Regions from separate parts of the Kitasatospora sp. NPDC059973 genome, predicted to be linked through region 2. Evidence: riboswitches for the same ligand, from Rfam matches in the RefSeq annotation. Region 2 holds a riboswitch; the other holds the start of a gene.
The links. Region 2 has a riboswitch for S-adenosylmethionine ahead of ACFWA9_RS24870 (aminotransferase class V-fold PLP-dependent enzyme). Riboswitches for the same ligand answer to the same signal wherever they lie in the genome.
Positions count from the first base shown of each region.

Region 1: linked by a shared signal. The riboswitch ahead of thrC (threonine synthase) and the one ahead of ACFWA9_RS24870 (aminotransferase class V-fold PLP-dependent enzyme) in region 2 are both predicted to bind S-adenosylmethionine.

Region 1 covers NZ_JBHWUI010000107.1:168-15,727, reverse strand. Annotated here, with positions in the region: gene ACFWA9_RS26085 (hypothetical protein) at 1-64, opposite strand, end outside; gene ACFWA9_RS26080 (hypothetical protein) at 168-578, shown strand; gene ACFWA9_RS26075 (DNA repair helicase XPB) at 661-2,298, shown strand; gene ACFWA9_RS26070 (hypothetical protein) at 2,312-2,506, opposite strand; gene ACFWA9_RS26065 (HelD family protein) at 2,730-4,889, shown strand; gene ACFWA9_RS26060 (copper homeostasis protein CutC) at 4,995-5,681, opposite strand; gene ACFWA9_RS26055 (hypothetical protein) at 5,737-6,678, opposite strand; gene ACFWA9_RS26050 (PadR family transcriptional regulator) at 6,675-7,022, opposite strand; gene ACFWA9_RS26045 (hypothetical protein) at 7,113-7,766, shown strand; gene ACFWA9_RS26040 (hypothetical protein) at 7,864-8,229, opposite strand; gene groL (chaperonin GroEL) at 8,330-9,952, opposite strand; gene ACFWA9_RS26030 (cold-shock protein) at 10,379-10,582, opposite strand; gene ACFWA9_RS26025 (ubiquitin-like small modifier protein 1) at 11,186-11,464, opposite strand; gene thrC (threonine synthase) at 11,527-12,813, opposite strand; SAM riboswitch class I at 12,831-12,963, opposite strand; gene ACFWA9_RS26015 (glucosyl-3-phosphoglycerate synthase) at 13,113-14,180, shown strand; gene ACFWA9_RS26010 (trehalose-6-phosphate synthase) at 14,228-15,560, shown strand, end outside.
Region 2 covers NZ_JBHWUI010000098.1:4,432-19,991, forward strand. Annotated here, with positions in the region: gene coxB (cytochrome c oxidase subunit II) at 1-580, shown strand, start outside; gene ctaD (cytochrome c oxidase subunit I) at 577-2,352, shown strand; gene ACFWA9_RS24825 (cytochrome c oxidase subunit 4) at 2,352-2,768, shown strand; gene ACFWA9_RS24830 (Ig-like domain-containing protein) at 2,934-4,193, shown strand; gene ACFWA9_RS24835 (GntR family transcriptional regulator) at 4,222-4,605, opposite strand; gene ACFWA9_RS24840 (ubiquinol-cytochrome c reductase cytochrome b subunit) at 4,709-6,370, opposite strand; gene ACFWA9_RS24845 (Rieske 2Fe-2S domain-containing protein) at 6,367-7,437, opposite strand; gene ACFWA9_RS24850 (c-type cytochrome) at 7,434-8,243, opposite strand; gene ACFWA9_RS24855 (heme-copper oxidase subunit III) at 8,431-9,051, opposite strand; gene ACFWA9_RS24860 (hypothetical protein) at 9,447-9,872, shown strand; gene trpD (anthranilate phosphoribosyltransferase) at 9,995-11,071, shown strand; SAM riboswitch class IV at 11,219-11,336, shown strand; gene ACFWA9_RS24870 (aminotransferase class V-fold PLP-dependent enzyme) at 11,388-12,752, shown strand; gene ACFWA9_RS24875 (Lrp/AsnC ligand binding domain-containing protein) at 12,763-13,044, opposite strand; gene ACFWA9_RS24880 (rhomboid family intramembrane serine protease) at 13,086-13,868, opposite strand; gene ACFWA9_RS24885 (hypothetical protein) at 14,071-14,322, shown strand; gene ACFWA9_RS24890 (NYN domain-containing protein) at 14,399-15,560, shown strand, end outside.

The sequences.
Region 1 (15,560 bases), on a different contig from region 2:
CGGTCGCGGCGAAGGCCGAACCGAGGAGGGCGAGGGCGGTGAGGGCGCGCTTCGACTTGTTCATGCCCCGCACAACGACCGACCGGTCCACCGGTCACTGCCCGCGGTTGACGAGCCGGTCGCACCCGGCGTACTCCGGAAGGTGGGGGCTCGCGAAGGGAGTCATCGTGCTCGGCAACCGGATAGTCACGCAGACCACCAGGGACACCGGCCGGCGGGTGCTGGCCACCACGGACGGCATCCATCCCGTGGTCGAGGTCTCGTTCGAGGCGACCGGCGACGTCCTCGGCGTCGGGGTCAGGGAGTTCGCCACCTACGAGTCGCAGCTTCGCTCGGACGGCACGCTGTTCGGCGAGGGCCAGGGCGTGGGCATGAGCGAGCGCGGCGAGGGCTACAGCTGGCACGGCAGCGGCATCGGCCGCTTCACCGGCCCCGGCGGCGCCATGGCGTGGCGCGGCGCGATCTTCTTCGAGAGCCAGTCCGAGTCCTTCGCCCAGCTCAACGACACCGTCGGACTCTTCGAGTACGACACCGACGGCAGCGGCACCGGCAAGGTCACCGTGCACGAGTGGAAGTAGCCCTCCGGGTTCGCGGCGGAATGCGCGACACTGGAGGGTCTGCGTCCCTGCAGACCTGTCAGCCAGTGGAGGGCTTCCCCGCGTGAACGACGGACCGCTCATCGTCCAGAGCGACAAAACTCTTCTTCTGGAGATCGACCACCCCAGGGCCTCCGACTGCCGTCGCGCCATCGCGCCGTTCGCCGAGCTGGAGCGCGCGCCCGAGCACGTGCACACCTACCGGGTGACCCCGCTCGGGCTGTGGAACGCCCGTGCCGCCGGGCACGACGCCGAGCAGGTGGTCGACGCCCTGGTCAACTTCTCCCGCTACCCGGTGCCGCACGCGCTGCTGGTGGACGTGGCCGACACGATGGCCCGCTACGGCCGGCTCAAGCTCACCAAGCACCCCGTCCACGGGCTGGTGCTCTCCACCACCGACCGGCCGGTGCTGGAGGAGGTGCTGCGCTCCAAGAAGATCGCCCCGCTGGTCGGCGCCCGGATCGATCCGGACACCGTCGTCGTGCACCCCTCCGAGCGCGGCCAGATCAAGCAGGTCCTGCTCAAACTCGGCTGGCCCGCCGAGGACTTCGCCGGGTACGTGGACGGCGAGGCGCACCCGATCGAGCTGGACCAGAACGGCTGGCAGCTGCGCCCCTACCAGGCCCAGGCCGTCGAGGGGTTCTGGCACGGCGGCTCGGGCGTGGTCGTGCTGCCCTGCGGCGCCGGCAAGACGCTGGTCGGCGCGGCGGCGATGGCCGAGGCCAAGTCGACCACCCTGATCCTGGTCACCAACACCGTCTCGGCGCGGCAGTGGAAGCACGAGCTGGTCAAGCGCACCTCGCTCACCGAGGACGAGATCGGCGAGTACAGCGGGACGCGCAAGGAGATCCGCCCGGTCACCATCGCCACCTACCAGGTGATGACCACCAAGCGGAAGGGCGTCTACGCCCACCTCGAACTCTTCGACGCCCGCAACTGGGGCCTGGTCGTCTACGACGAGGTCCACCTGCTGCCCGCGCCGGTCTTCAAGTTCACCGCCGACCTCCAGGCCCGCCGCCGGCTCGGCCTGACCGCCACCCTGGTCCGCGAGGACGGGCGCGAGGGCGACGTCTTCTCGCTCATCGGCCCCAAGCGCTTCGACGCGCCCTGGAAGGAGATCGAGGCGCAGGGCTACATCGCGCCCGCCGACTGCTGCGAGGTCCGGGTCACCCTCACCGACTCCGAGCGGCTCTCCTACGCGACCGCCGAGCCCGAGGAGCGCTACCGGTTCTGCGCCACCACGGCGACCAAGCGCCGGGTGGTGGAGGCGCTGGTGAAGAAGCACGAGAAGGACCAGACCCTGATCATCGGCCAGTACATCGACCAGCTCGACGAGCTCGGCGAGGTGCTGGACGCCCCGGTGATCAAGGGCGAGACCAGCAACGCCCAGCGGGAGAAGCTCTTCGAGGCCTTCCGCACCAAGGAGATCAGCGTCCTGGTCGTCTCCAAGGTCGCCAACTTCTCCATCGACCTGCCCGAGGCGACCGTCGCCATCCAGGTCTCCGGGACCTTCGGCTCCCGCCAGGAGGAGGCCCAGCGGCTCGGCCGCGTCCTGCGCCCCAAGGCGGACGGGCACTCGGCGCACTTCTACTCGGTGGTGGCCCGCGACACCGTCGACCAGGACTTCGCCGCCCACCGCCAGCGCTTCCTGGCGGAGCAGGGCTACGCCTACCGCATCATCGACGCGGACGACGTGCTGTAGATCCCGGCGGCGCTCAGTACTTGACGCCGTCGCGCCCGAGGAAGACCACGCGCGCGGCGGTGTCGAGCGCGATGCCGACGTTGCGGACGGCCGTGGTCAGCGGGGAGCGGCGGTGTCCGGGGCCGACCGCGGCGGTGGCCCCGGCCGGGCGGGCGGGGGCGGACTTCTGGGACGGCACTCGCGGCGCCGTGATGTGTACGGTGCTCATGTGTTCCACGGTAGTTTCCGCCCGCCCGAAGCACATCACCCCAAAGGCCGTACCGGGCAGGACGTAGGTCGTCCTCCAGGTGTACGCAGGCCCTGAGGGCCCCGGAGGGGGGAACGGGGTGGAACCCCGAGGCCGCCGGGTCTAGGATCACTCGTCTGCCCCCTCCCGAACCGTGGTACCTGCTGAGTCGCGCAGGCAGCCGGGGGAGGCGCCGACCGCACGGATGGGCCCCTCCTGCCCGTCGCCGGGCAAGGAGGGACGGTCGGCTGTATCCACCGTGAGCTCCAACGATCCGCTGCGCCCGTCTCCGGGGCAGCCGGGAAGGTTCGCTGTGCCCGCCACCCCCACCACCGACCCCCTCCAGCGCGAACGCGACCACCTGGCCGCCTCCCGGGCCGCGCTGCGTGCGATGCGCGAGGACGTCGAGTCCCTGGACATCAGCGACGTGACCGGCACCTGGGTCACCGCCGTCGTGCTCCAGAACCAGATCGAGGCCCGGATCGCCGCCCTGGCCGACCTCTCGCACACCCCGCTGTTCTTCGGCCGCCTCGACTACCTGCACGCGATCAGCGAGGACCTCTCCGAGGGCTCCGGCGGCGAGAACTTCTACATCGGCCGCCGCCACGTCCACGACCACGACGGCGACCCGATGGTGATCGACTGGCGCGCGCCGGTCTCCCAGCCGTTCTACCGGGCCAGCCGCACCGCGCCGATGGACGTCGAGCGCCGCCGCCGCTTCGGCTACACCGGCGGCGAGCTGACCGCCTACGAGGACGAGCACCTCACCGACCCGGCCGAGACGGACACCTCCTCCGCGCTGCTCGCCGCCGAGATCGAGAAGCCCCGCGTCGGCCCGATGCGCGACATCGTCGCCACCATCCAGCCCGAGCAGGACGAGATCGTCCGCGCCGACATCACCGGCACGGTCTGCGTCCAGGGCGCCCCCGGCACCGGGAAGACCGCCGTCGGCCTGCACCGCGTGGCCTACCTGCTGTACGCGCACCGCGAGCGGCTCGCCCGCACGGGCACCCTGGTGATCGGCCCCAACAACGCCTTCCTCTCCTACATCGAGCAGGTGCTGCCCGCCCTCGGCGAGCTGGAGGTGGCCCAGGCCACCGTGCAGCAGCTGGTGGCGCACGTGGAGGTGCGCGGCGAGGACACCGCCGAGGCGGCCCGGCTGAAGGGCGACGCCCGGATGGCCGAGGTGCTGCGCCGGGCCGTGCGTTCGGGCATCACCGCGCCCACCGAGCCCTGCGTGGTGGTCCGCGGCTCCCGCCGCTGGCGCGTGCCGGTGTACGAGCTCGCCGAGATCGTCGAGGAGCTGACCGCCCGCGACATCCGCTACGGCGCGGCCCGGGAGGCCCTGCCCCAGCGGATCGCGCACGCCGTGCTGCTGAAGATGGAGCAGGGCGGCGAGGCGCCGGACGACCGGGTGCAGGACGCGGTGGCCCGCAACGCGGCGGTGAAGGCGACGGTCAAGGAGTGCTGGCCGCCGGTCGATCCGGCCAGGCTGGTGCACCGGCTGCTCTCCGACCCGGAGTTCCTGGCGCGGTGCGCGGAGGGCGTCCTCACCCCCGAGGAGCAGCGCACGGTGCTCTGGTCCAAGCCCGGCCGCTCGGTGCGGACCGCCCGCTGGACGCCGGCCGACGCCGTCCTGGTGGACGAGGCCACCGACCTGGTCCAGCGCACGCCCTCGCTCGGCCACGTGGTGCTGGACGAGGCCCAGGACCTCTCCCCGATGCAGTACCGCGCCGTCGGCCGCCGCTGCACCACCGGCTCGGCGACCGTCCTCGGCGACCTCGCCCAGGGCACCACCCCCTGGGCGACGGCGAGCTGGCCGGACGCGCTGCACCACCTGGGCAAGCCGGCCGCCCACATCGAGGAGCTGACCAAGGGCTTCCGCGTCCCCGAGGAGGTCATCGCCTACGCCTCCCGGCTGCTGCCCGCGATCGCCCCCGGTCTCGCCCCCGCGACATCCGTGCGCGCGGCGCCCGGCTCGCTGACGATCACCCGCGTCCCGGCCGACGGGCTGGAGAAGGCGGTCGTCGAGGCCTGCCACCGGGCCCTGGAGCACGAGGGCTCGACCGGTCTGATCGCCGCCGACGCGCGCGTCCCGCTGCTCGCCGCGGCACTGACGGCGGCCGGCCTGCCGTTCCTCTCCCCCGGCGCCGAGACCAGCGCCGAGGCCCGGCTGACCCTCGTCCCGGCCTCGCTGGCCAAGGGTCTGGAGTACGACTACGTGGTGCTGGACGAGCCGGCCGCGGTGGTCGCCGGCGAGCCGGACGAGCGGACCGGCCTGCGCCGCCTGTACGTGGCGCTGACCCGTGCCGTCTCCGGGCTGACGGTGCTGCACGCCGAGCCGCTGCCCGACCGGCTGGGCTGACCGCGCCGGGCCCGGGACGCGCGAAGGGGACCGGCGGTATCCGCCGGTCCCCTTCGCGCGTCGAGTCGCGGACCGCCGATCGCTCAACTGTCGGCGCTCTCACGCTCAGCCATCGATCAGGGACCGCCACTCGGCGACCTTGGAGGCGTCCACGGGGGACTGCCACCCGGCGACCCGCACCGCTCCGCCGACGTGGAAGCCGTCGAAGCCCGCCGCCCGCAAACCGGGCAGGTGTTCGGCCCGCAGGCCGCCGCCGATCAGGATCCGCTGCCCGTACCCCGGCTCGCCGGCCCTGGCCAGCTCGGCCAGCAGCACCTCCCGGCCCGCGTCCACCCCGGCCACCGCGCCCGAGGTGAGGTAGGTGTCCAGCCCGGGCAGCGCGCCGAGGGCCGCCCGGAGGGCGGCCCGGTCGGCGCTGTGGTCGATCGCCCGGTGGAACGTCCAGCGGCAGCCCGCCACCGCGTCGGCGACGGCCTCGGTGGCGGCGAGGTCGACGGCGCCGTCGGCCGTCAGGAAGCCGAAGACGAACTCGTCGGCGCCCTCGGCCCGCAGCGCGGCGGCCCGGGCCACCAGCTCGTCCAGGTCGCCCGGCGCGAAGCCGTCCCGGACGCGCAGCATGACGCGCAGCGGCAGCTCCACGGCGGCCCGGATCTTGGCGAAGTCCTCGACCGACGGGGTGAGCCCGTCGGCGGCCATGTCCGTGACCAGTTCGAGCCGGTCGGCGCCGCCCGACTCGGCGGCCTGGGCGTCCTGGGGCGTCAGCGCGATGACTTCGAAAATTGGTCTAGACATATCAGACAGCCTGCCACATCGCGAGGCGCCCGGCGAGGCCCGTACGGCCGATCGGTCACAGAGCCGAGCGGCGCAGACCCTCGATACCCCGCCAGCCGATCCCGGCCACCGCCACGAACGCCGCGCCGACCGCGCCGACCCCCAACAGGTTCCAGATCCCACCGGCCGACTCCCAGAGGCTGAACAGGCTGAACGAGAGGGTCAGCGGCAGCACCGCCAGCCCGATCGCCGCCGGCACCAGCCAACCGCGCGCCGCGGCGCACACCAGCAGCAGCGGAACCGCCAGCAGCAGGGCGGCCCACGGGTCGTTCATCAGGTACCGGGTGTCCCAGCCGCCCTGGGCGCTGACCACCAGCAGACCCCCGACCGCGCCCAGCGGCACCAGGGCCGCGGTCCGCCAGGTCGGCCGGCCCAGCAGGTCCCCCGGCGCGGCGAGCACCAGCAGACCGGACAGCACGAACGGCAGCGCGGAGGTGGAGCTGTAGGAGAACCACCACCAGTCGACGAACTCCACGCTCAGGACGGAGTCGGCCAGGTTCAGCAGACCGGCACCGATCACCGCGACCGACAGGACCCGGGCCGCCGTCCAGTGCCCCAGCACCGCGGCCACCGCCAGCAGCAGCGAGGCCACCGGCAGCGCGAACACGTTCAGCGCCAGCAGGACCGAGGAGTGCGCCCCCTGGATCCGCCAGGCGATCAGGTCGGGGTCGCTGACCCACGGGTAGAGGGCGGCCCCCGCGGCGGTGCCGGCCACCAGCGGAACCGCCAGCGCCAGCAGCCGCCCGGCCGCCGAGGCCGAGGTCAGCCGGGCGCGCATCCGCAGGCCGTAGGCGGCGAGGTCCAGCGCCTCCCGCAGCAGGGTGGGCCGGTCCGCCTCCGCCGTGGTGTCGGCGAAGACCGCGGCCAGCTCCTCGCCGCGCTCGCGGCGGTAGCGGGCCGGGTAGAGCTGGAGCGCCGCCCGCAGGGCGACCGGCCGGTCGATGGTCTGCATGCTCACGCGAAGACCCCCCTGACCATCGAGAGCACGGCGGAGAGCCGGCGCTCGGCCTCGGAGGCGACGGCCCGCAGCCGCCCCGCCTCGGCCGCCAGCGCGCCGCGGCCGGCCGGCGTCAGCGCGTAGCTGCGCCGGGCCCGGCCGTCCACGACCTCCTCGGCGGCGACCTCGATCAGGCCCTGCTGGAGCAGCCGGTCGAGCGCGCCGTAGAGGGTGCCGGTGCGCATCTTCACCCGGCCGTCGGAGATCGCGGCGACCTCCTGGATGAGCGCGTAGCCGTGTCTGGGCGCGTCGGCCAGCGCGGTGAGCAGAAGCAGCGTCGGCTCCTGCATGGCTCGTTCTGTCATAGGACTACATATATCGTCAAACTACATATGCGTCCAGTGGACCCGCCGGACTCCGCCCGTGCCGCGACCGGCACCCGCCAGAATGAGCCCATGCCGAACCAGCCCGCCGCCCCCGTCCCGGCCGACCTGCTCGCCGACTGGACCGCCCTGCTGCGCCGCTGCGGCGCCGCCGCCGACCCCGCGCCGTACGGCCGCGACCTGCTGGGCCGCTGGGCCGAACCGCAGCGCCGCTACCACACCACCGCCCACCTGCGGGCGGTGCTCGGCCACGTGGACGTGCTCGCCGCGCACGCCGGGGACCCGGACACCGTCCGGCTGGCCGCCTGGTTCCACGACGCCGTCTACCGCCCGGACCGCTCCGAGAACGAGGAGCGCAGCGCCGCCCTCGCCGTCCGGGCGCTCACCGAGGCGGGCCTGTCCGGACCGCGGACCGCCGAGGTGGCCCGTCTGGTCCGGCTCACCGTCTCGCACCGCCCCGAGCCCGGCGACCGGGACGGCGAGGTGCTCTGCGACGCGGACCTCGCCGTCCTCGGCGGCGACCCGCGGGCGTACGCCGCCTACGCGGCCGCGGTGCGCGAGGAGTACGCCTTCGTCCCGGAGCCGGACTTCCGCGCCGGGCGGGCCGACATCCTGCGCCGGCTCCTGGCCCTGCCCGCGCTCTACCGCACGCCCCTCGCCCGCGAGCGCTTCGACGCCGCCGCCCGGGCCAACCTGGCGGCCGAACTCGACCGGCTCGAAGGCTGACGCGCCGACTCGATCACTCACTGAGCGGCCGGGTCCGCCCAGGACGCGCGAAGGCCCGGCCCGGCGCACGGAGCGCCGGAACCGGGCCGGGGCAGGATCAGCCGTCGAGCCGGCCGACGGGCGCCACCACCGCCCCCGCCTTGCCGCAGACCCAGTGCGGCTCCGGCCCCAGCTCGGGCTCGACGCCCAGCGCGTGCGGGTCCCCGTCGGCCGCGCACGAGGTGCAGAGCGGCCAGCGGCCGTAGGCCTCCAGCAGTGCGTCCTGGACGTCCTGGGCGACCAGCCCGAGCACGTACTCGGCGCCGTCCGGCCACTGCTCGAGCCACCACCGGCGGTGCGTCACGGCGTCCTCGACCAGCGACACCACGGCGGCGTCCGCCACGTCCCGCGCGGTCAGGTCGGCCAGGATCAGCGCCCGCGCGTTGTGCAGGGCGGTCTCGATGTCATCAGCGGTGGCAGCCATCCGTCCATTGTCCCAAAACGGCGCCGGACACAACGCCGCACGGGCGGCTCCCCGAGGGGAACCGCCCGTGCGATCGGGAAACGACCGATCCCGGAGGGGATCAGAAGTCCATGTCACCGCCCGGCATGCCGCCGCCGGCGGCCGCGGCGGCCTTCTCCGGCTTGTCGGCGATGACGGCCTCGGTGGTGAGGAAGAGCGCCGCGATGGAGGCGGCGTTCTGCAGCGCGGAACGGGTGACCTTCGCCGGGTCGATGATGCCCTCGGCGATGAGGTCGACGTAGGTGTTGGTGGCGGCGTTCAGGCCGTGACCGGCGGGGAGGTTGCGCACCTTCTCCACCACGACACCGCCCTCAAGGCCGGCGTTGGTCGCGATCTGCTTGATCGGGGCCTCCAGCGCCACGCGGACGATGTTGGCACCGGTGGCCTCGTCGCCCTCCAGCTCCAGCTTGTCGAACGCGACACCGGCCTGCAGCAGCGCGACGCCACCACCGGCGACGATGCCCTCCTCGACGGCGGCCTTCGCGTTGCGGACGGCGTCCTCGATGCGGTGCTTGCGCTCCTTGAGCTCCACCTCGGTGGCCGCGCCGGCCTTGATGACGGCCACGCCGCCGGCCAGCTTGGCGAGGCGCTCCTGGAGCTTCTCGCGGTCGTAGTCCGAGTCGCTGTTCTCGATCTCGGCACGGATCTGGTTCACGCGGCCGGCGACCTGGTCGCTGTCGCCGCCACCGTCGACGATGGTGGTCTCGTCCTTGGTGATGACCACCTTGCGGGCGGTGCCCAGCAGGTCGACGCCGGCGTTCTCCAGCTTGAGGCCGACCTCCTCGGAGATCACGGTGCCACCGGTGAGGATGGCGATGTCGCCGAGCATGGCCTTGCGGCGGTCGCCGAAGCCCGGGGCCTTGACGGCGACGGACTTGAAGGTGCCGCGGATCTTGTTCACGACCAGGGTCGACAGGGCCTCGCCCTCGACGTCCTCGGCGATGATGACGAGCGGCTTGCCGCTCTGCATGACCTTCTCCAGCAGCGGGAGCAGGTCCTTGACCGAGCCGATCTTGGAGTTGGCGATGAGGATGTACGGGTCCTCGAACGTCGCCTCCATCCGCTCCAGGTCGGTGGCGAAGTAGGCGGAGATGTAGCCCTTGTCGAAGCGCATGCCCTCGGTGAGCTCGAGCTCCAGACCGAAGGTGTTGCTCTCCTCGACGGTGATGACGCCTTCCTTGCCGACCTTGTCCATGGCCTCGGCGATGAGCTCGCCGATCTGGGTGTCGGCGGCCGAGATGGAGGCGGTGGAGGCGATCTGCTCCTTGGTCTCCACGTCCTTGGCCTGGGCCAGCAGCTGGTCCGAGACGGCCTGGACGGCCTTCTCGATACCGCGCTTCAGGGCCATCGGGTTGGCGCCGGCGGCGACGTTGCGCAGACCCTCGCGAACGAGCGCCTGGGCCAGCACGGTGGCGGTGGTGGTGCCGTCACCCGCGACGTCGTCGGTCTTCTTGGCGACCTCCTTGACGAGCTCCGCGCCGATCTTCTCGTAGGGGTCCTCGAGCTCGATCTCCTTGGCGATGGAGACACCGTCGTTGGTGATCGTGGGGGCGCCCCACTTCTTCTCCAGCACGACGTTGCGGCCCTTGGGGCCGAGCGTGACCTTCACCGCGTCGGCGAGCTGGTTCATGCCACGCTCAAGGCCGCGGCGAGCTTCCTCATCAAAGGCGATGATCTTGGCCATCAGAAGTGGTCCTCCGGGACACGGTCGACTGCTCGGACCAAGGGGTGCCCGCGACGGACGGCCCTGGTGTGCGGGGGTCCTTTCCCCTACCGCTCCCGGGGGCCTCACCGACCCAGTCCGCTGTCACTCTCACACTGTGAGTGCTAACGCCAATGATTAGCACTCCGGGTAGGCGAGTGCAAGCCCAATCGCCCAACCCGCGAGCCGCGTCCGCCCCCTGCGGCCGCCGTCGGCGAGCCCCCGACGAGCCCCCGGCGGGCCGCCGCCGGGCCGCCGCCGGGGTGTCCGGCACCCCCGCGCCGGACGCCGCGCGGGCCCCCGCCGGACATGCCGACGGGCCCGTACGACATGTGTCGTACGGGCCCGTCGTGAAGCAAGAGGCGCACCAGCCGAATGGGCCGAGCCGAACTCCTGGGGTCGGAAAGGTCAGACCGCGGCGCGGACCATGTCCGCCTGCGGGCCCTTCTGCCCCTGAGAGATCTCGAACTCGACCCGCTGGCCCTCCTCAAGGGTGCGGTAGCCGTCCATCTGGATCGCGCTGTAGTGGACGAAGACGTCCGCACCACCGTCGACCGCGATGAAGCCGTAGCCCTTCTCCGCGTTGAACCACTTGACGGTGCCCTGAGCCATTCCGAACTCCCCTAGTGCTGTGCTGGCCCTTCACGCGCCCGCAGGTCGCGGGCCCGGGTCTGGTTTGAGGCCGGCCCGGGGAACCCCCCCTGGGCGCAGCCGTGCACGCCACAATCGTCCGCGGAGACCACCGGAAGGCCTCCGGTGAGCGGGTGATTGCGTCGACCGCGGCTGAATGTATCCGGATCGACGCCCTCTGCAACAGGGTCAACCGCTGGGAATTCCCTAGGTCCGCCAGGGGACAGGCCAGACCAAAGCGGGAGGAAATCGGCATTTCACGCCGGACATAGCGGACGAATTACTCAAATGCCTTCGAGAATTCTGACATCGGCCTGACATGTTTCACGGTCACGGCCCCGGCGCCGGTCTCAGCGGCCGGACAGACACCGGCGGTACGGGCGCGGACGGAGTTCGAGTACCGGCGCGAGGGGGGTGGGGCGGCCCTCTTCCCGGACGAGCCACACTCTACTCCCCCGGACCGCGAAATATTCCCGCCGGAATGCGGCGGGCCGCCCGCGCGTACGGAGATCGGAATTCCGTGCGCACGGGCGGCCCGGTCGAAAACGGGTCGGCCGGTGAAAGGCCTGGTCGGAAAGGGGCGGATCAGCAGCCGCCGGCCACCGCGGGAATGATCGAAACGCTCGCGCCGTCCTTGATCTCGGTGGCCAGGCCCTCGGCGAACCGGACGTCGTCGTCGTTGACGTAGACGTTGACGAACCGGCGCAGCTTGCCGGCGTCGTCCAGGATCCGGGCGGCGATCCCGGCGTGGTTCCGCTCCAGGTCGGCGATGACGTCGCCCAGGGTGGCGCCCTCGGCGGCCACCTCGGCGGCGCCGCCGGTGTAGGTGCGCAGGATGGTCGGGATGCGGACGGTGGCGCTCATGGGGGATCTCCTCGGGCGGTGCGGCCGGGCGGCCGGTACGGGCTGCGGGGGCTGCGGACGGGTCAGGCGGACGCGAGGCCGGCGTCGCGGAACGAGGCCAGCGTCGGGCGGATGACGGTGGTCATCCCGGAGTCGGAGACGGCGTCCAGCGTCTTCAGGCCGTCACCGGTGTTGATCGCGACGGTCTCCTTGGCCGGATCCAGCTGTCCGGTCTCGACCAGCTTCTTCAGCACGCCGACGGTCACCCCGCCCGCGGTCTCGGCGAAGATGCCCTCGGTCCGGGCCAGCAGCTTGATCGCGGCGACCACCTCGGCGTCGGTGACGTCCTCGACCGCCCCGCCGGTGCGCCGGGCGATGTCCAGCACGTAGGGGCCGTCGGCCGGGTTGCCGATCGCCAGCGACTTGGCGATGGTGTCCGGCTTGACCGGCCGGATCACGTCCTGGCCGGCCTTGAAGGCCGCCGACACCGGCGAGCAGCCCGCCGCCTGGGCGCCGAAGATCCGGTAGGGCCGGTCCTCGACCAGGCCCAGCTTGATCAGCTCCTGCAGGCCCTTGTCGATCTTCGTCAGCTGCGAGCCCGAGGCGATCGGGATGACGATCTGCTCCGGCAGCCGCCAGCCGAGCTGCTCGCAGATCTCGTACGCCAGCGTCTTGGAGCCCTCGCCGTAGTACGGGCGCAGGTTGACGTTGACGAAGCCCCAGCCCTCACCGGCCGGGTCGCCGATCAGCTCCGAGCAGAAGCGGTTCACGTCGTCGTAGTTGCCCTCGATGCCGACCAGCTCGCCGCCGTAGACACCGGCCATGACGACCTTGCCCTGCTCCAGGTCGTGCGGGATGAACACGCAGGACTTGAACCCGGCCCGGGCCGCCGCCGCGCCCACCGCGCCGGCCAGGTTGCCGGTCGAGGAGCAGGAGAGGGTCGTGAAGCGGAACGCGCGGGCCGCCTCGATCGCGCAGGCGACCACCCGGTCCTTGAAGGAGTGCGTCGGGTTGCCGGAGTCGTCCTTGACGTGCAGCTGGGCGGTGAACCCGAGCTCGCGGCCCAGGTTGTCCGCCTTCACCAGCGGGGTCCACCCCGGGTTGAGGTTCGGCTTGTCGGCCACGTCGGCCGGGACGGGCAGCAGCGGGGCGTAGCGCCAGATCGACGCCGGACCGGCCTCGATCCGCTTGCGGAGCTCCTCCGCGCCCTCGCTCCCGAAGTCGTAGGCGATCTCCAGCGGCCCGAAGCACTCCAGGCAGGCGAAGCTGGGACCGAGCGGGAACCGGGTACCGCACTCCCGACAGGACAGTGCGACGGCGGGACCGAGATCAACGGTCGCGGGGGCGGCTGCGGCGGTGTCGATAGCCATGATGGCGGAGGCCTCTCTCCTCATCTTCCCCGTGACGCGGGCGCGCCACAGGCCGGAATTGGCACCTGTCCCGCCGGGGCCGGAGGCCAGCCGTGCGAGAAGGTTGCCGGGACGTCAACGGGCCGTTCCCTCAGTCCCTCTGGATGAGCTCTGTGAAGTTGTGGTCCTGCTCAGCGGCGACCCCGGCGTGCGAAGGTCCGATCGCTGTACGAAGACTGTATCCGAAGGCGTCAACCCTGAACGGGACCGTCCGCCACGCGAGATGCCCCGTCCCACCCCGACCCGTCGAGGAGAGTTCCGTGCCCGCCGAACCGACACCCGCGCTCCTCCCGAAGGCGGCGTCCTGGCTGCGCCGCCGCTCCTGGAGCGCGGCCGACCGCCCGGTGGGCGCCCTGCTGGCGGCCAAGCAGGCGGCGGGTCGGGCCGGCACCGTCAGCGTGGTGCTGCCCGCCCTGGACGAGGAGGCCACCGTCGGCGACATCGTCCGCACCGTGCGCCGCGAGCTGATGGAGCGCCTGCCCCTCGTCGACGAACTCGTCGTCGTCGACTCCGGCTCCGTCGACGGCACCGCCGCCGCGGCCGCCGAGGCCGGCGCCCGGGTCGTCCACCGCGACGACATCCTGCCCCGGCTGCCCGCCTCCCCCGGCAAGGGCGAGGTGCTCTGGCGCTCGCTGCTGGTCACCAGCGGCGAGATCGTCTGCTTCGTCGACGCCGACCTGCGCTCCTTCGACCCCGCCTTCGTCTCCGGCATCATCGGCCCGCTGCTCACCGAGCCGGACATCCAACTGGTCAAGGCCATGTACGACCGGCCGCTCGAAGTGACGAACGGCTCCGGCTCCGGCGACGCCGCCGTGGTCCCCTCCGGCGGCGGACGGGTCACCGAGCTGGTCGCCCGCCCCCTGCTCAACCTGCACTGGCCGGAACTCGCCGGTTTCGTCCAGCCGCTCGGCGGCGAGTACGCGGCCCGCCGCTCGCTGCTCGAACGGCTGCCGTTCCCCACCGGCTACGGCGTCGAGCTCGGCCTCCTGGTGGACGCCCTGGAGCTCGCCGGCCTGGACGCCCTCGCCCAGGTGGACGTCGGCGTACGCCACCACCGCCACCAGGACAGCCAGGCACTCGGCCGGATGGCCGCCACCATCTACCGCACCGCCCTGGAACGCCTGGACCGGACCCACCGGCTGAAGGCCTCCGCCGACCTGGTCCATCCGCTGCTCACCCAGTTCACCCGGGACCCGCGCACCGCGGCCGGGCCCCCGGCCGGCGGCGCCGCCATCTTCACCCCGCACACCCATGCGATCACGGCGGAGGAACGGCCCCCGATGCACACCGTCCCGGAGTACGCCGCCCACCACGGCCACCAGGCCTGACGCCGGACGGGGGTTTGCCGACCCGGGCCCACGGCAACGTACCAACCATGGGCGATCTCACGACCGAACGTTCGAGTGCGACCGGTTCCGCCACCGTACTGGTGGCCTCCAACCGGGGACCGGTGTCATTCAGTACCGCGGCCGACGGCACCCTGAGCCTGCGCCGGGGCGGCGGCGGGCTGGTGTCCGGACTCTCCGCGATCGACGACCCGCATGCCGTCTGGGTCTGCGCGGCGCTCGGCGACGCCGACCGCCGGGCCGCCCGGGAGGCACCCGACGGCCGCCTCGACCGGGCCGGCCACGACGTCGGCGGACAGGCCGTCCGGATGCTGGACATAGACCCGGAGACCTTCGCGGCCGCCTACAACGGCGTCGCCAACTCCACCCTCTGGTTCGTCCACCACCTGCTCTACGCCACCCCGACGGCCCCCTCCTTCGGCGCGGAGTTCCGCTCCGAATGGCAGTCCTACCGCGCCTACAACGCCGCCTTCGCCGAGGCCCTCGCCGCCGAGGCCGCGCCCGGGGCCGCGGTACTGATCCAGGACTACCACCTCTCGCTGGCCCCGGCCCTGCTCCGGACCGCCCGCCCCGACCTGCGCATCGGCCACTTCTCGCACACCCCGTGGGCCCCGCCCGAGTACTTCCGGCTGCTGCCGGACGACGTCGCCGAGAGCGTCCTGACCGGCATCCTCGGCGCCGACCGGGCCGCCTTCCTCACCCGCCGCTGGGCCCTCGCCTTCGCCGACTGCTGCGCGGACGTCCTCGGCGCGGACGTCGACCGCGAGGCCCTCACCGTGACGCACGCGGGCCGCACCACCCGGCTCGGCGTGCACGCCCTCGGGGCCGACGCCGACTTCCTGCGCGAGCGGTCCCACCGCCCGGACGTCGACGAGCGGCTCGCCACCCTGCGCGAGGCGGTCGGCGGGCGGCGCACGGTCGTCCGGGTCGACCGCACCGAGCTGAGCAAGAACATCGTCCGCGGCTTCCAGGCCTACCGGCACCTGCTCCGCACCCGCCCCGAGTGGCTGGACAGCGTGGTGCACATCGCCTTCGCCTACCCCTCGCGCACCGACCTCGCCGAGTACCGCGCCTACACCGCCGAGGTCGAGCGGCTCGCCGCCGAGATCAACGCGGAGTTCGGCACCGCCGACTGGCAGCCGCTGATCCTGCACGTCAACGACGACTTCCCGCGCTCCCTCGCGGCCTACCGGCTGGCCGACGTCGCCCTGGTGAACCCGATCCGCGACGGCATGAACCTGGTGGCCAAGGAGGTACCGGTGGTCTCCGACCGCGGCTGCGCCCTGGTGCTCTCCCGCGAGGCCGGCGCCCACGCGGAGCTGGCCGACGACGCCCTGTGCGTCAACCCGTACGACGTCATCG
Region 2 (15,560 bases):
GGTCCCTCCGCAGACCCGGTACAACGTGCCCATCGAGGCGCTCTACACCGCGGTCCCCATCATCATCGTGTCGGTTCTCTTCTACTTCGTCGCCCGCGACGAGTCGAGGCTGATCTCCGTCTCCGAGAAGCCGCAGCACACGGTCAACGTGGTCGGCTTCCAGTGGAGCTGGGCGTTCAACTACGAGAACACCGAGAACCCCGACCCGGCCAACAAGGACGCCGCGTACGACGTGGGCACCCCCAAGGAGGTGCCGACCCTGTACCTGCCGGTCAACGAGTCGGTCCAGTTCCGGCTGACCTCTCGTGACGTCATCCACGACTTCTGGCCCGTCAACTTCATGATGAAGATGGACGTCGTCCCGGGCGTGGTGAACAAGTTCGAGGTCACCCCGACCGTCAAGGGCACGTACATGGGCAAGTGCGCCGAGCTCTGCGGCGTCGACCACTCGCGCATGCTCTTCAACGTGAAGGTCGTCGACCGCGCGGAGTACGACAAGCACCTGGCGGACCTCCGGGCCAAGGGCCAGACCGGCGCGGTGCCCTCCGGCATCACGACCATGGGAAGTGAAGAGAAGTGACCATCCTCAACGAGCCCGCCGCGGCCGGCGGGGGCGCCGGGGCCGTCACGGTCGGGGCGCAGCGGACCCGGAAGCCGGGTTCGACCATCATCAAGTGGCTGACCACCACTGACCACAAGACGATCGGCACGCTCTACCTGGGCACGTCGTTCGCCTTCTTCCTGATCGGTGGCATCCTCGCCCTGGTCATGCGCGCCGAGCTGGCTCGTCCCGGGACCCAGATCCTGTCGAACGAGCAGTTCAACCAGGCGTTCACGATGCACGGCACGATCATGCTGCTGATGTTCGCGACGCCGCTCTTCGCCGGCTTCGCGAACTGGATCATGCCGCTCCAGATCGGCGCCCCGGACGTGGCGTTCCCGCGTCTGAACATGTTCGCGTACTGGCTGTACCTGTTCGGCTCGACCATCGCGGTGGCCGGCTTCGTCACCCCGCAGGGTGCGGCCGACTTCGGCTGGTTCGCCTACTCCCCGCTGTCGGACGCCGTCCGCTCGCCGGGCATCGGCGCCGACATGTGGATCATGGGCCTGGCCTTCTCCGGCTTCGGCACCATCCTCGGCGCGGTCAACTTCATCACCACGATCATCTGCATGCGCGCGCCCGGCATGACGATGTTCCGGATGTCGATCTTCGTCTGGAACGTCCTGCTGACCGCCGTGCTGGTCCTGCTGGCCTTCCCGGTCCTGGCCGCCGCGCTGTTCGCCCTGGAGGCGGACCGCAAATTCGGGGCACACGTCTTCGACCCGGCCAACGGCGGGGCGCTGCTCTGGCAGCACCTCTTCTGGTTCTTCGGCCACCCCGAGGTGTACATCATCGCGCTGCCGTTCTTCGGCATCGTGTCGGAGATCATCCCGGTCTTCAGCCGCAAGCCGATGTTCGGCTACTCCGGCCTGATCGCGGCCACCATCGCGATCGCCGGTCTGTCCGTGACGGTGTGGGCCCACCACATGTACGTCACCGGCCAGGTGCTGCTGCCGTTCTTCTCCTTCATGACCTTCCTGATCGCGGTCCCGACCGGTGTGAAGTTCTTCAACTGGGTCGGCACCATGTGGAAGGGCTCGCTGAGCTTCGAGACCCCGATGCTCTGGACGGTCGGCTTCCTGGTCACCTTCCTCTTCGGTGGTCTGACGGGTGTCCTGCTCGCCTCCCCGCCGATCGACTTCCACGTCTCGGACTCGTACTTCGTCGTCGCCCACTTCCACTACGTGGTCTTCGGCACCGTCGTCTTCGCGATGTTCGCCGGCTTCCACTTCTGGTGGCCGAAGATGACCGGCAAGATGCTGGACGAGCGCCTCGGCAAGATGACCTTCTGGACGCTCTTCATCGGCTTCCACACCACCTTCCTGGTGCAGCACTGGCTCGGCGCGGAGGGCATGCCCCGCCGCTACGCCGACTACCTGGCCGCGGACGGCTTCACCACGCTGAACACCGTCTCGACCATCGGCTCGTTCCTGCTCGGCCTGTCGATCCTGCCGTTCCTGTACAACGTCTGGAAGACGGCCAAGTACGGCGAGAAGGTCGAGGTGGACGACCCGTGGGGCTACGGCCGCTCGCTGGAGTGGGCGACCTCCTGCCCGCCGCCGCGGCACAACTTCCTCACGCTGCCCCGGATCCGCTCCGAATCGCCGGCCTTCGACCTCCACTACCCGGAGATCGCCGCGCTGGACTACCTGGAGAACCACGGTGAGCCGGCCAAGCACCTCGCCGGTGTGACCCCGGCCAAGTACGACGTCCCGCAGCTGGGCAAGGGCAAGAAGGAAGGCGACGCCTGATGAAGGAACAGGGCAAGATCTTCCTGGGCCTCGCGGTCTTCACGCTCGCGATGGCGATCACCTACGGCGTCTGGACCAACCACTCCGACCTCGGGGTGGAGGCCGCCGGTACCACCGCGCTGTTCCTCGCCTTCGCCCTCTGCGCCTTCATCGGGTACTACCTCGCCTTCACCGCCCGCCGGGTGGACAGCGGCGCTGGTGACAACCCCGAGGCCGAGGTCGCGGACGACGCCGGCGAGCTGGGCTTCTTCGCCCCGCACAGCTGGCAGCCGCTCTCGCTGGCGATCGGTGGCGCGCTCGCGTTCATGGGCGTGATCTTCGGTTGGTGGCTGCTGTACTGGTCGATCCCGATCATCCTGATCGGCCTGTTCGGCTGGGTCTTCGAGTTCTACCGGGGCGAGAACCAGAACCAGTAGGTCTCCCTCGCACAGGGCCGGGCATTCCGCAAAGGATGCCCGGCCCTTTTGCGTCCCCGGAGTGACGGCCTCACCCCCCTGGGCGAACGGGGGGTCGCTCGGATGTCGCTCCGCCGCTTCACGTTCCTACGATCTGATCAATCGTGCGAACCCTCGGAGGCGGTCATGGCCGACAGGCGCGGAACCGCAGGTATCGGCAGCATCTCGCTGGCTCTCGTCGTACTGGCCCCACTGGCCGCCTGCTCGTCCGGTGAGGACGACGCCCCGGGCGCCGTCCACCGGGTCGACGCGGCCCCGCTGGTGCACCTCTCGGCGACCGGGACGGTGGATCCGTCCCAGCCGGTGACGGTGACGGCGGTACCCGGCAGCCGGCTCACCGACGTCACGGTGGTCGGTCCGGACGGCCGGGTGGTGGCCGGACAGCTCTCGGCGGACCAGCTCAGCTGGCAGACCACCGGGCGCCTCAAGGCGGCCACCGCCTACACCGTCAGGATCGCCGCCGACGACGGCAAGGGCGGTCGCGGCGAGACCACCGCCGGCTTCAGCACGGTGGCGGGCCAGCGCCTGCTCACCGCCAAGCTCGGCCCGGACTCCTCCGGCACCGGCCTCTACGGCGTCGGCCAGCCGCTCACCGTCCAGCTCTCGGAGGCGGTGAAGGACCCGCAGGCCCGCCAGGAGGTCGAGCGCGCCCTGGCCGTCACCTCGCAGCCCGCCGTCACCGGCGGCTGGTACTGGGTGGACGACAAGAACCTGCACTTCCGGCCGGAGGAGTACTGGCCGACCGGCACCACCGTCAGCCTGGTCTACGACGGCACCGGCAGCCGGATCGCGGACGGCCTCTACGGCGGCGACCGCGCCGCGCTGGCCCTGCGGATCGGCGAGCGGGTGGAGTCGGTGGTGGACGCCGCCACCCACGAACTCACCCTGACGCGTGGCGGCGAGGTGGTCCGGACGATACCCGTGACCACCGGCAAGCCCGGCTTCGACACCCGCAACGGCGTCAAGGTGGTGCTCGGACAGGAGCGCCAGGTGCGGATGAGCGGCGAGACGATCGGCATAGCCGCCGGCAGCTCGGAGGCCTACGACCTCAACGTCGAGTGGGCCACCCGGGTGACCTGGAGCGGCGAGTACGTGCACGCCGCGCCCTGGTCGGTGGGCTCGCAGGGGGTGGCGAACGTCAGCCACGGCTGTACCGGCATGAGCACCGAGAACGCGAAGTGGTTCTACCAGAACACCCGGATCGGCGACCTGGTCACGGTGGTCAACAGCCAGGGTCCGAGCATGGAGTCGTTCGGCAACGGCTTCGGGGACTGGAACATCGCCTGGACCGACTGGGTCAAGCACAGCGCCCTCGGACAGCCCGTCAGCACCACGCCGCCGGCCTCCCGGGCCCCCGCCACCGGGATGATCCGCCCGGAGCTCTGACGCCCCTCCCGGCCCCGGCCCGGGCCGCTCAGCCCTCCCGGCCGGGCTCCCGGCGGGCCAGCCGCAGCGCCGTCGCCACGGCCGCCAGGGCGTCCGCCTCCGGCACGCCGAGCCGCCGGACCCGCTCGGCGTACTCGGTGGCCGCGGCGGCGGCCAGCCGGTGCGCGGTGTCCCCGGTGGCGGCGATCAGGGTGCCGCGCCGGCCGTGCGTCTCCACCACCCCGTCGGTCTCCAGCTCGCGGTAGGCCCGCGCCACCGTCCCGGCCGCCAGCCCGAGCTGCTCGGCCAGGGCCCGGACGGTGGGCAGCCGCAGCCCGGTCGGCAGGTCACCGGTGCGGGCGCGCTCGGCGATCTGCTCCCGGATCTGCTCGTACGGGGGCGTGGCGGCGGCGGGGTCGACGGACAGCTCCACGGGGGCTCCTGACGGTGGGGCGGACGGGAAAGCCCGAGGGCCGCCGACCAGGAAGAACTCTGGTCGGCGGCCCTCGGGGGTGACGCGGGGGATGCGTACGGGATCAGTGGTGGCCGTGGCCGCTGGTGATCTCGTGGTGCTCCTCGGCGGTCGGCTTCGGGATCCGGCTGCCCTCGCCGTAGAAGCCGCGGGAGAGCTTCGCCCGGGTACGGGGGATCAGCCCGGCCTTGGCGGCCACGCCGTTCTCGTCCGTCTCGGCCGGCAGCTCGAACACGGGCGGCTGCTCGTGCGAGGTGAGCTTGTGCAGGTCGGCCTGCGGCAGCTGGGCGTGCACCTCGATGAACTCGCCGTGCGGCAGGCGCTTGATGACGCCCGTCTCGCGGCCGTGCAGCACCTTCTCCTTGTCCCGGCGCTGGAGGCCGAGGCACCAGCGCTTGGTGGCGATGAAGGTCAGCACCGGCACCACGAAGAAGCCCACGCGGACGAAGTACGTGATGTCGTTGATCGACAGGTGCAGGTGGGTGGCGAACAGGTCGTTGCCACCACCGACCAGCAGCACCAGGTACAGGCTGATCCAGGCGGCGCCCAGCGCGGTGCGGACCGGCGCGTTGCGCGGGCGGTCCAGGATGTGGTGCTCGCGCTTGTCGCCGGTGACCCAGGACTCGATGAACGGGTAGACCGCGATCGCGACCAGGACCAGCGGGAAGATCATCAGCGGGACGAAGACACCCAGGTTCAGGGTGTGGCCCCACAGGCCGATCTCCCAGCCCGGCATGACGCGGATCAGGCCCTCGGAGAAGCCCATGTACCAGTCCGGCTGGGCGTCCGTGGACACCTGGTCGGGGCGGTACGGGCCGTACGCCCAGATCGGGTTGATCGTGGCGATCGCCGAGACGGCGGCGATGAGACCGAAGACCAGGAAGAAGAAGCCACCGGCCTTGGCCATGTAGACCGGCATCAGCGGCATGCCGACGACGTTCTTCTCGGTCTTGCCCGGGCCCGCCCACTGGGTGTGCTTGTGGTAGAAGACCAGGATCAGGTGCGCGACCAGCAGGCCGAGCATGATGCCGGGGATCAGCAGCACGTGGATGGTGAAGAACCGCGGCACGATGTCGTGGCCGGGGAACTCGCCGCCGAAGAGGAACATCTGGATGTAGGTGCCCACCAGCGGGACGGCGAGGATCGCGCCTTCCATGAAGCGGATACCGGTGCCCGAGAGCAGGTCGTCGGGCAGCGAGTAGCCGAAGAAGCCGTCGAACATGCCCAGGACCAGCAGCAGGAAGCCGAAGACCCAGTTGATCTCACGCGGCTTGCGGAACGCGCCGGTGAAGAACACGCGCATCATGTGCACGAGCATCGCGGCCACGAAGACCAGCGCGGCCCAGTGGTGGATCTGGCGGACCAGCAGGCCGCCGCGGACCTCGAAGCTGATGTCCACCGTCGACGCGTACGCCTCGGACATCGGGATGCCCTTGAGCGGGATGTACGAGCCGTCGTAGATGACCTCGCCCATGCTGGGCTTGAAGAACAGCGTCAGGTACACGCCCGTCAGGATGATGATGACGAAGGTGTAGAGGCAGATCTCGCCCAGCATGAAGGACCAGTGGTCCGGGAAGATCTTCCGCAGGTTGGCCTTGGCGAGGGAGTAGATCCCCAGCCGGCCGTCCGTCCAGTCAGCAGCCTGCTCCCACTTGTTGGCGGGCTTGGCACGCGTGCTGCCGGCGGGCTTGGCGGCACCGGAGGTGGTGCTGCTCGCGCTACTCATCGAGCACGCTCCCAGTAGCTCGGGCCGACGGGCTCGTCGAAGTCGCCGGTGGCGACCAGGAAGCCCTTCTCGTCAGTGGTGATCTTCAGCTGCGGCAGCGGGTGGCCGGCCGGGCCGAAGATGACGCGCGCGCCGTCCGCCAGGTCGAAGGTCGACTGGTGGCAGGGGCAGAGCGCGTGGTGGGTCTGCTGCTCGTACAGGCTGATCGGGCAGCCGACGTGGGTGCAGATCTTGGAGTAGGCGAGGATGCCCTCGAAGCCCTTCTCCCGGGACTCGGTGTCCTTGATGTCCTCCGGTGCGATGCGCACCAGCATCAGGGCGTCCTTGGCGATCTGCTGCTGGAAGTCCTCGTCGTGCGTGCTGAGACCCTCCGGCATGGCGAAGGTCAGCGAGCCGACGATGACGTCCTCGGCCTTCATCGGCTGGTTGGTGTTCATGTTGATCAGCTGCAGCGGCTTCACATCGGTGGCCTCGCGCCAGCCGGTGTGCTCCAGCTTGTCCTCGGGCAGCGGGCCCAGGTCGCGCAGCAGCACGACGCCGGACAGCGGCACCAGGGCCATCGAACCGATGAGGGTGTTGCGGATCATCTTGCGGCGGCCGAAGCCGGACTCGGCGGCGCCGGTCCTGAACTGCTCGATGACGTCCGCGCGGACCTCGTCGTCGGCCTCGATCGGGTGACGCTCGGCCGGGATCTCGTGGTCCGACATCAGGGTGCGGGCCCAGTGGACCGCACCCGCGCCGATGCAGAACAGCGCGACGCCCAGGGTCATGCCCAGCGCGAAGTTCAGCGCGCTGACGTGGCCCAGCGGGAAGATGTAGACGATCTTGTCCGGGTCGATGGCCACGTAGGAGGCGATGAAGCCCACGGTGGCGAGCATCGAGACCACGAACATCAGCGAGACCTGGCGCTCGGCCCGCTGGGCGGCCCGCTCGTCGATGTCGGTGCGACGCGGTTGGTGGGCCGGCAGGCCCGGGTCGGCGAACGGATCGCCGTGGGCGGCCACCTCGTGGTGTCCGGCGGAGCCGTGTGACTCCGGGAGCTTCTCTTCTGACATGTCGTGGCTCATGACTTCTTGGCCTTGGTGGTGTGGGCGGCGACCCAGATCGCGACCGCGATGAGCGTGCCGAGACCGAAGATCCAGCCGAACAGGCCCTCGGTCACCGGACCGAGGCTGCCGAGCGTGAGACCGCCGGGGTTCGGCTCATCGTTGGTGGTGTGGCGGACGAAGGCCACGATCTGCTTCTTCTGCTCCTCGGGCATGGTGGTGTCCGGGAACGACGGCATGTTCTGCGGGCCGGTCTGCATGGCCTCGTAGATGTGCTTGGCGTCCACTCCCTCCAGCGACGGGGCGTACTTGCCCTGGGTCAGGGCACCGCCCTGGCCGGCGAAGTTGTGGCACTGGGCGCAGTTGGTGCGGAACAGCTCGCCACCCTTGGAGAGGTCCTCGGGGTTGGTCGAGGTGTACTGCTCCTCGGTCGGGATGACCGGGCCGGGGCCGAGCGAAGCCACGAAGGCGGCGAGCTGGTCGATCTCCGCCTGCGAGTAGATGTTCTTCTTGCTCGGCACCTGGGCGCCGGGCTGCTGGGCCGGCATGCGGCCGGTGCCGACCTGGAAGTCGACCGCGGCTGAGCCGACGCCGACCAGGCTCGGACCGTCGCTGCTGCCCTGGCCGTTCAGGCCGTGGCAGGAGGAGCAGCCCACGGCGAAGAGCTTCTTGCCCTCATCGATCGCGAGCGACTGCGCGGCGACGTCGGCCTGCGCCTTGTCGGCGGGCGCGAACGCGGCGTACAGCCCCCCGGTTGCCGCCAGGGCGAGAAGTAGGACGACCAGCGCCGCCAATGGGTGGCGCCGTCGTGCGGAGAGCTTTTTCACGGAATAACCCCGGTGTCAGGATCTGGTCGACTGGTGGGTGCACCCGGCGGCCGGTCTGGCCGGCACGAGGCTGCCTGTCTAGGGCTGCGCGCGCGGTCGGTCGGTTGGGAGCGTAGGCACCGGCAAATCGGGCCGTCGCCGGTGAGGGCGGGACCCGGAGCCGGTGGCCAGCGACCTGATCAGCTGGTTACTTGATCAGGTAGATGGTCGCGAACAGGCCGATCCACACGACGTCGACGAAGTGCCAGTAGTACGACACCACGATGGCGGCGGTGGCCTGCTCGTGCGTGAAGCGCTTGGCTGCGTACGTCCGTCCGAGGACCAGCAGGAAGGCGATCAGACCACCCGTCACGTGCATACCGTGGAAGCCGGTGGTCAGGTAGAACACCGTGCCGTACGGGTCGGAGGACAGCGAGAGGCCGTCCTTCTTGACCAGCTCGGTGTACTCGAAGATCTGGCCGCCGATGAAGATCGCGCCCATCACGAAGGTGATGACGAACCACGAGCGGAGCTTCTTCACGTCCCCGCGCTCGGCCGCGAACACGCCGAGCTGGCAGGTGAGAGAGGAGAGCACCAGGATCGTGGTGTTGACCGAGGAGAAGGGCACGTTGAGGGCGTGCGCCTTCTCGCTCCAGAACTCGGCTCCCTTGACGGAGCGGAGCGTGAAGTACATCGCGAAGAGGGCCGCGAAGAACATCAACTCGGAACTGAGCCAGACGATCGTTCCGACGCTGACCATGTTCGGCCGGTTGACCGATCCGTGCGCGTGCCCGGTTTCTACTGCTGTTGCTGTCGCCACGACGGACATTATGTCGGTCCCTTATTCCGTCTTCACGCCGGGGGGTGTCCCTCGGAGTGTCCGGTGCGTGCGGTATGCCCCGGTGGGGCCCGCCGGGACGCCCGGATGGCGGCTGAGCAGGGGCGTGTCCCTTTTCTGACGGTTCTTCGAAGGCATCTTCGACCCTGATGCCCAGCGTGTCGCTCCACTCGTTCGGGGTCCGCCGGGAGTAAGGGAAAGGCCCTCGGGTCGGCCGTACGGGTGGACCGCGACTGCGGGGGTGACGGCCTGTCCTCCGGGCGGGTGAGTCGTGGGCGCGGCGGCTTGAGATGGATCGCGCGGGAGTGGCTCGGCGGGCGGTGATCGGGAGTAGCATCCGGGTTGAGACGAACGTGGTCCGGATCACACTTGAGGGAGCAGGGCCCATGGCGTACACCACCGACGAGACGCTGACCGTTCTCGTCTACAGCCACGACCGCAACACCCGCGAGCAGGTGCTGACGGCCCTCGGCCGCCGGCCCGCGGAGGATCTGCCGGAGCTGACCTACCTGGAGTGCGCGACGACCCCCGCGGTGCTGAAGGCGCTGGAGAAGGGGGGCGTGGACCTCTGCGTGCTGGACGGCGAGGCGGTCCCGGCCGGCGGCCTCGGGCTCGCCCGGCAGTTGAAGGACGAGATCTACGGCTGCCCGCCGGTGCTGGTGGTGATCGGCCGGCCGCAGGACTCCTGGCTGGCCGCCTGGAGCCGGGCCGACGCGGCCATCTCCCACCCGGTGGACCCGGTGGCGCTGGCCGAGGCGGCCGCCACGCTGCTCCGGGCCCGGCTGGCGAAGCGGGCGCCGGCCGCCCGGTAGGACCGCGTCTCAGTGGGAGAGAAGTGAAGGCGACGGCGGGGCGGAGGCGTCCCGCCGCTCGATAGGCTGGCTCCATCCTTACGGGGAACCCCTCGGGGAACCGACAAGAGCTGGAGTCAGCCATGGTGAACGTGAACCCTGCGAACGGCGGCAAGGACCCCGTGCAGGTGGTCCGCACCTGGCCGGACATCCTGTCGGCGCTGCTGCGGGGCGAGGACCTCGACCGGGCGGACACCGCCTGGGCGATGGACCGGATCATGAGCGGCGAGGCCTCCGCGGTGCAGATGGCCGGCTTCATGGTCGCCCTGCGGGCCAAGGGCGAGACGGTGGACGAGATCGTCGGCCTGGTGGACTCGATGTACGCGCACGCCGAACCGCTCTCCATCCCCGGCCCGGCGGTCGACATCGTGGGCACCGGCGGCGACCGGGCGAAGACCGTCAACATCTCGACCATGTCGGCGATCGTCGCCGCGGCGGCCGGTGCCAAGGTGGTCAAGCACGGCAACCGGGCGGCCTCCTCGGCGAGCGGCTCCTCGGACGTGCTGGAGAAGCTCGGCGTCAACCTGGACCTCTCGGCCCGGCGGGTCGCCGAGGTGGCCGAGGAGGTCGGACTGACCTTCTGCTTCGCGGCCAGGTTCCACCCCGCGATGCGGCACACCGCCCCGGCCCGCAGCGGGCTCGGGGTGCCGACCGCCTTCAACACCCTCGGCCCGCTGACCAACCCGGCCAAGGTCACCGCGCACGCGATCGGCTGCTTCGACACCCGGCTGGCCTCGCTGATCGCCGGGGTGCTGGCCCGCCGGGGGTCCACCGCGCTGGTCTTCCGCGGCGACGACGGCCTGGACGAGCTGACCGTCACCACCACCTCCCGGGTCTGGATCGTGCGCGACGGCGAGGTCACCGAGACCTCCTTCGACCCGCGCGACGTCGGCGTCCGGCTGGTGGACATCGAGGCGCTGCGCGGCGGGGACCCGGCGTTCAACGCGGACGTCGCGCGCCGGCTGCTGGCCGGGGAGCGCGGGGCGGTGCGGGACGCCGTCCTGATGAACACGGCGACGGCGCTGGTGGCGCTGGACCTCACCGACGCGCCGCTCGCCGAGCAGCTGGCGGCCGGGATGGAGCGGGCCGCGGCGGCCATCGACTCGGGCGCCGCGCAGGATCTGCTGCGGCGCTGGTCGGAGGCCACCACCCGGGTGTGAAGCGGCGGTCGGGCCCGCGGGGGGATGCCTCCCCGCGGGCCCTTCGCGCGTCCGGCGGGGCCGTCGCCGGGCCCCGGCGGTGGACCGCTGTCCGGATGGCGGACCCCTGTTTGACCACTCGGCGGACGCGACCTAGAGTCTTCGCCAGGTCATGAGTGACAGCGTCAAGCCCCAGCTGGCTGTCCGGCAACCCTCCGTCCGTGGCGGGGTGCCCTGGGTGAGGACCGGGTCTCGCGGCGAACCGTCCGCGTGACAAGCGCGGACGCCGGCTGACACGCACCTCCGGGGTCCTTACCCGTCGAAGGAGTGCACCCCCATGTCCGTCGCCACCGAGATCTGCGCCCCGCTCCCCGTCCTCGGCCACGACGTCGAGGTCCCGCTGGTCAACGGTGACAAGGTCACCTACGCCGCGCTCGACTACGCCGCCAGCTCCCCGGCGCTGCAGCGGGTCTGGGACGACGTCGCCGCCTACGCCCCCTACTACGGCAGCGTGCACCGGGGCGCCGGCTACCTCTCCCAGCTCTCCACCGACCTCTTCGAGCAGAGCCGCCGGACCGTCGCGGACTTCCTCGACCTGCGCGAGGGCGACCAGGTGGTCTTCACCCGGGCCACCACCGACTCGCTGAACCTGCTGGCGGGCGCCGTCCCGGCCGGCACCCGGGTCTTCGCCTTCGAGACCGAGCACCACGCCTCGCTGCTGCCCTGGCGCCACGCCGGGCTGAGCGTCACCTACCTGCGCGCCCCGCGCTCGCACGCCGAGGCCGTCGCCGCGCTGGACGCCGCGCTGGCCGAGGCCCCCGAGGGCCCCAAGCTGCTCTGCGTCACCGGCGCCTCGAACGTCACCGGCGAGCTCTGGCCGGTCGCCGAGCTCACCGAGACCGCCCACCGGCACGGCGCCCGGGTGGTGCTGGACGCCGCGCAGCTCGCCCCGCACCACCGGGTCTCGGTGCGCGAGCTGGGCGTGGACTGGATCGCCTTCTCGGGCCACAAGATCTACGCGCCGTTCGGCGCCGGGGTGCTGGCCGGCCGGGCCGACTGGCTGGACGCGGCCGAGCCGTACCTGGCCGGCGGCGGCGCCACCCGCACGGTCGCCCGGGAGGCCGACGGCTCGGTGGCCGTGCAGTGGCACACCGGCCCGGCCCGGCACGAGGCCGGCTCGCCGAACGTGATCGGCGTCTACTCCATCGCCTCGGCCTGCCGGGCCCTGACCGAGGCCGGCTTCGACGCGCTGGAGGCCCGCGAGCAGCAGCTGATCGCCCGGCTGAAGGCCGGGCTGGCGGAGGTCCCGCAGGTGCGGGTGCTGAACCTGTTCGGCGCGGACTCGGCCCGGGTGGGCGTGCTCTCCTTCGTCGTCCAGGGCTGGAACAGCTCGCACTTCTCGGCCGCGCTCTCCGCCGAGTACGGCATCGGGGTGCGCGACGGCCTGTTCTGCGCGCACCCGCTGGTGCGCACCCTGCTCGGCGACGAGGACGTGGCGCCGTCCGAGTGCGGTGCGCCGGAGGCGTCGCTGCCGGGGGAGCGCAGCCTGAACGCGATCCGGGTCAGCTTCGGCGCGGGTACCCCGGACGAGCACATCGACCGGTTCCTGACCGCCGTCCGCGAGCTGGTCACGGACGGCGCGGCCTGGAACTACCGCAACGAGGGCGGCCGCTGCGTCGCGGACACCCGGCGCGAGGGCTGAACGGGGGAGGCTACTCGCCCAGGCCGAGCGCGAAGGCGGTCTCCAGGTCGTGCTGGGAGTAGGTGCGGAAGGCGATCTGGGTCTCGGTGTGGGCCACGCCCGGGACCTTGTTCAGCCGGCCGGGGATCACCTCGGCCAGGTCGTCGTGCCGGCGCACCCGCACCATCGCCACCAGGTCGTAGCCGCCGGTGACCGAGTAGACCTCGCTGACGCCCTCGATGGCCGCGATCGCCTCGGCGATCTCCGGGATGCGGTCGACGCTGGTCTTGATCAGGACGATGGCGGTGATCACTGTTCGGGCTCCTTTGTGAGGTGCCGCCAGGGTATCGGGCGTCAGCGGGGCCGTCGCGAGGGGCGGGTGGCCAGCGTGCAGGCGTACAGGAACCCCGCCGAGAAGCCGATCACGTGGACCAGGTAGGCGACGCCCGGCCCCGCCGAGTGCACCGACCACCACTGGAGCGCGAACCAGAGGCCGAGCACCAGCCAGGCCGGGAACCGCAGGGGCAGGAAGAGCAGCAGCGGGACGAGGGTGGTCACCCGGGCCCGCGGGTGCAGGCGCAGGTAGGCGCCGAGCACGCCGGCGATCGCCCCCGAGGCGCCGATCAGGACCCGGGTGGAGTCCGCCGAGTGCGCCTCGGCCAGCGCGAAGCCGTAGGTGGCCAGCGAGCCGGCCGCCAGGTAGAAGAGGGCGAACCGGGCCCGGCCGAAGCGGGCCTCCACGGTGGGGCCGAAGACCTGGAGGAAGAGCAGGTTGCCCAGCAGGTGCAGCCAGCCGGCGTGGACGAAGAGCCCGCTGAGGACGGACATCGCCGGGTGCTTGCCGGGGGTCGGGGCGGCCGGGCAGCCCGGCACCGGGTCGGGGGCCTCGGCCACCTGTTCGGCGCTCAGCGGCCGTCCGGCCAGCAGTTCGGCCGGGACGGCGCCCCAGCGCTGCTCGTACCGCTGCTCCGCGCAGACCCGGTCCTGCCCGCGGCCGTACAGCGGGTTGAGCCCGGCCGCCGGGCCGAGCAGGAAGACCAGCACGTTCAGCGCGATCAGCGCGTAGCTGACGGCCGGGACGGGCGCGGCCGGGGGGCCGTCCCGCGCGCCGGTGTGGTCGAGGACCGGGATCGCCATGCGACCAAGCATCCCTCCGTCGGGCCCGGGCGACACCGCGCTGTACGGCAGGTGGACCACCCCCGCGATCGCCGTGACCGGTGGCCGGGGTGGTTGCCCCAGGCAATAGGCTTGGGGCGGGCAATCCCGCCTCCCGCCGCCGATGCCGGGGCTCCGGGGGGAGCGCCTGAGCCCACCCAGGGACCACCCGAGAGGACCCCCGATGACCGTCCCCGCCCTGACCGCAGAGACGCGTTGGCGCTGCACCCTGTGCGGCAACCTGACCCGCTTCGACGTCACCCGCACCGCCCGGGTGACCGAGTTCCTGCACTTCGACCTGGCCGGCGAGTCCAAGGTGGAGGAGACCGAGGTGCACAGCGAGACCATCGAGTCGGTGCGCTGCCGCTGGTGCAACGCGGTGGACCAGGTCGAACTGGTGGCCCGTCCGGGCGCCGAGGCCGCCGAGCAGGCTTGATGCCCGCCCCGCGCGGTGGACGGTGCGCGGCACGGCCGTCCGCCGCGCGGGACAATACAGACAGAGCGCACGGAGCGTGACGACCAGGGGTACGGCCGACGGCCGTACCCCGCTGGCGAGGATCGGAGCCGAGGACGTGGTGGACGCAGCGCAGGAGCCCGCCGGGCCGCAGGGGCGGCAGCCCGCTGTGGACGCGCAGGCACCGGACGCGGTCGAGGCCGCCGCGCCCGGCACCGGCGCCCCCGCCGAGGAGGTCGACGGCGAGGAGGCCGGCGGCTCCGGCGGTGAGGAGCCGGCGGCAGCCCGCGCGGCCGAGAAGCTCGACCGGCCGCTGCCCGAGGGGGTGCGCCGGCGTGTGGTGGGCCTCGCCGCCGACGCGCTCGGCGGGCTGCCGGTCGCGGAGCTGCCGCAGACGCTGCGCCCGTACGCCAAGTTCACCCCGGCGCGCCGGGCCAAGTACGCCGCCACCGCGCTCGCCGCGGCGCTGGAGTCCGAGCCGGCGTTCCGGGTGCGGATAGCGGAGCGGCTGCGGCTCGGGCAGCCGGACCTGGTCCGGGCGCTGGAGTCGGGCAGCGTGCCGGGCGCCGCCGATCCGATGGACGTGGCGGCCGCCGCCTACCTGGTCCGGTCGGCGGGCTGGAGCCGCCTGGTCGTCGAGGCCGGCGAGGAGGCGGAGCGGGCCGGCGCCGAGGGCGCGGCGGCCGAGGCGGCCCGGCTGGCCGAGAAGCTGCAGGCGGAGCTGGCCGAGGTGCGCGCCGCCGCCCGGGCGGACCTGGACCGGCAGCGGGCCGAGTCGGAGGACGTCCGCAAGGAGGTGGAGTCGCTGCGCAAGAAGGTGCGTTCGCTGGAGAGCGACACCCGGCGGGCCCAGGCCGAGACGCGCCGGGTCACCGGGGAGCTGGAGGCCCTGAAGGCGCAGACGGGCGTCGAGCGCGGCGCCGCCGAGAGCGAGGCGCGGCGGCTGCGGCACCGGATCTCCGAGCTGGAGAACGCCGCCGAGCAGGGCCGCCGTTCGGCCCGCGAGGGGCGCAGCGTCGAGGACATGCGGCTGCGGCTGCTGCTGGACACCGTGCTGCAGTCGGCGCAGGGGCTCCAGCGGGAGCTGGCCCTGCCGGTCTCCCAGATCCGCCCGGCCGACCTGGTCGAGGCGGTGGTGCCGGGTTCGGCCTCGCCGAACGACGTGGCGCGGCGCGGGCTGGCCGAGGACGACCCGGCGCTGCTGGACCAGCTGCTGGCGA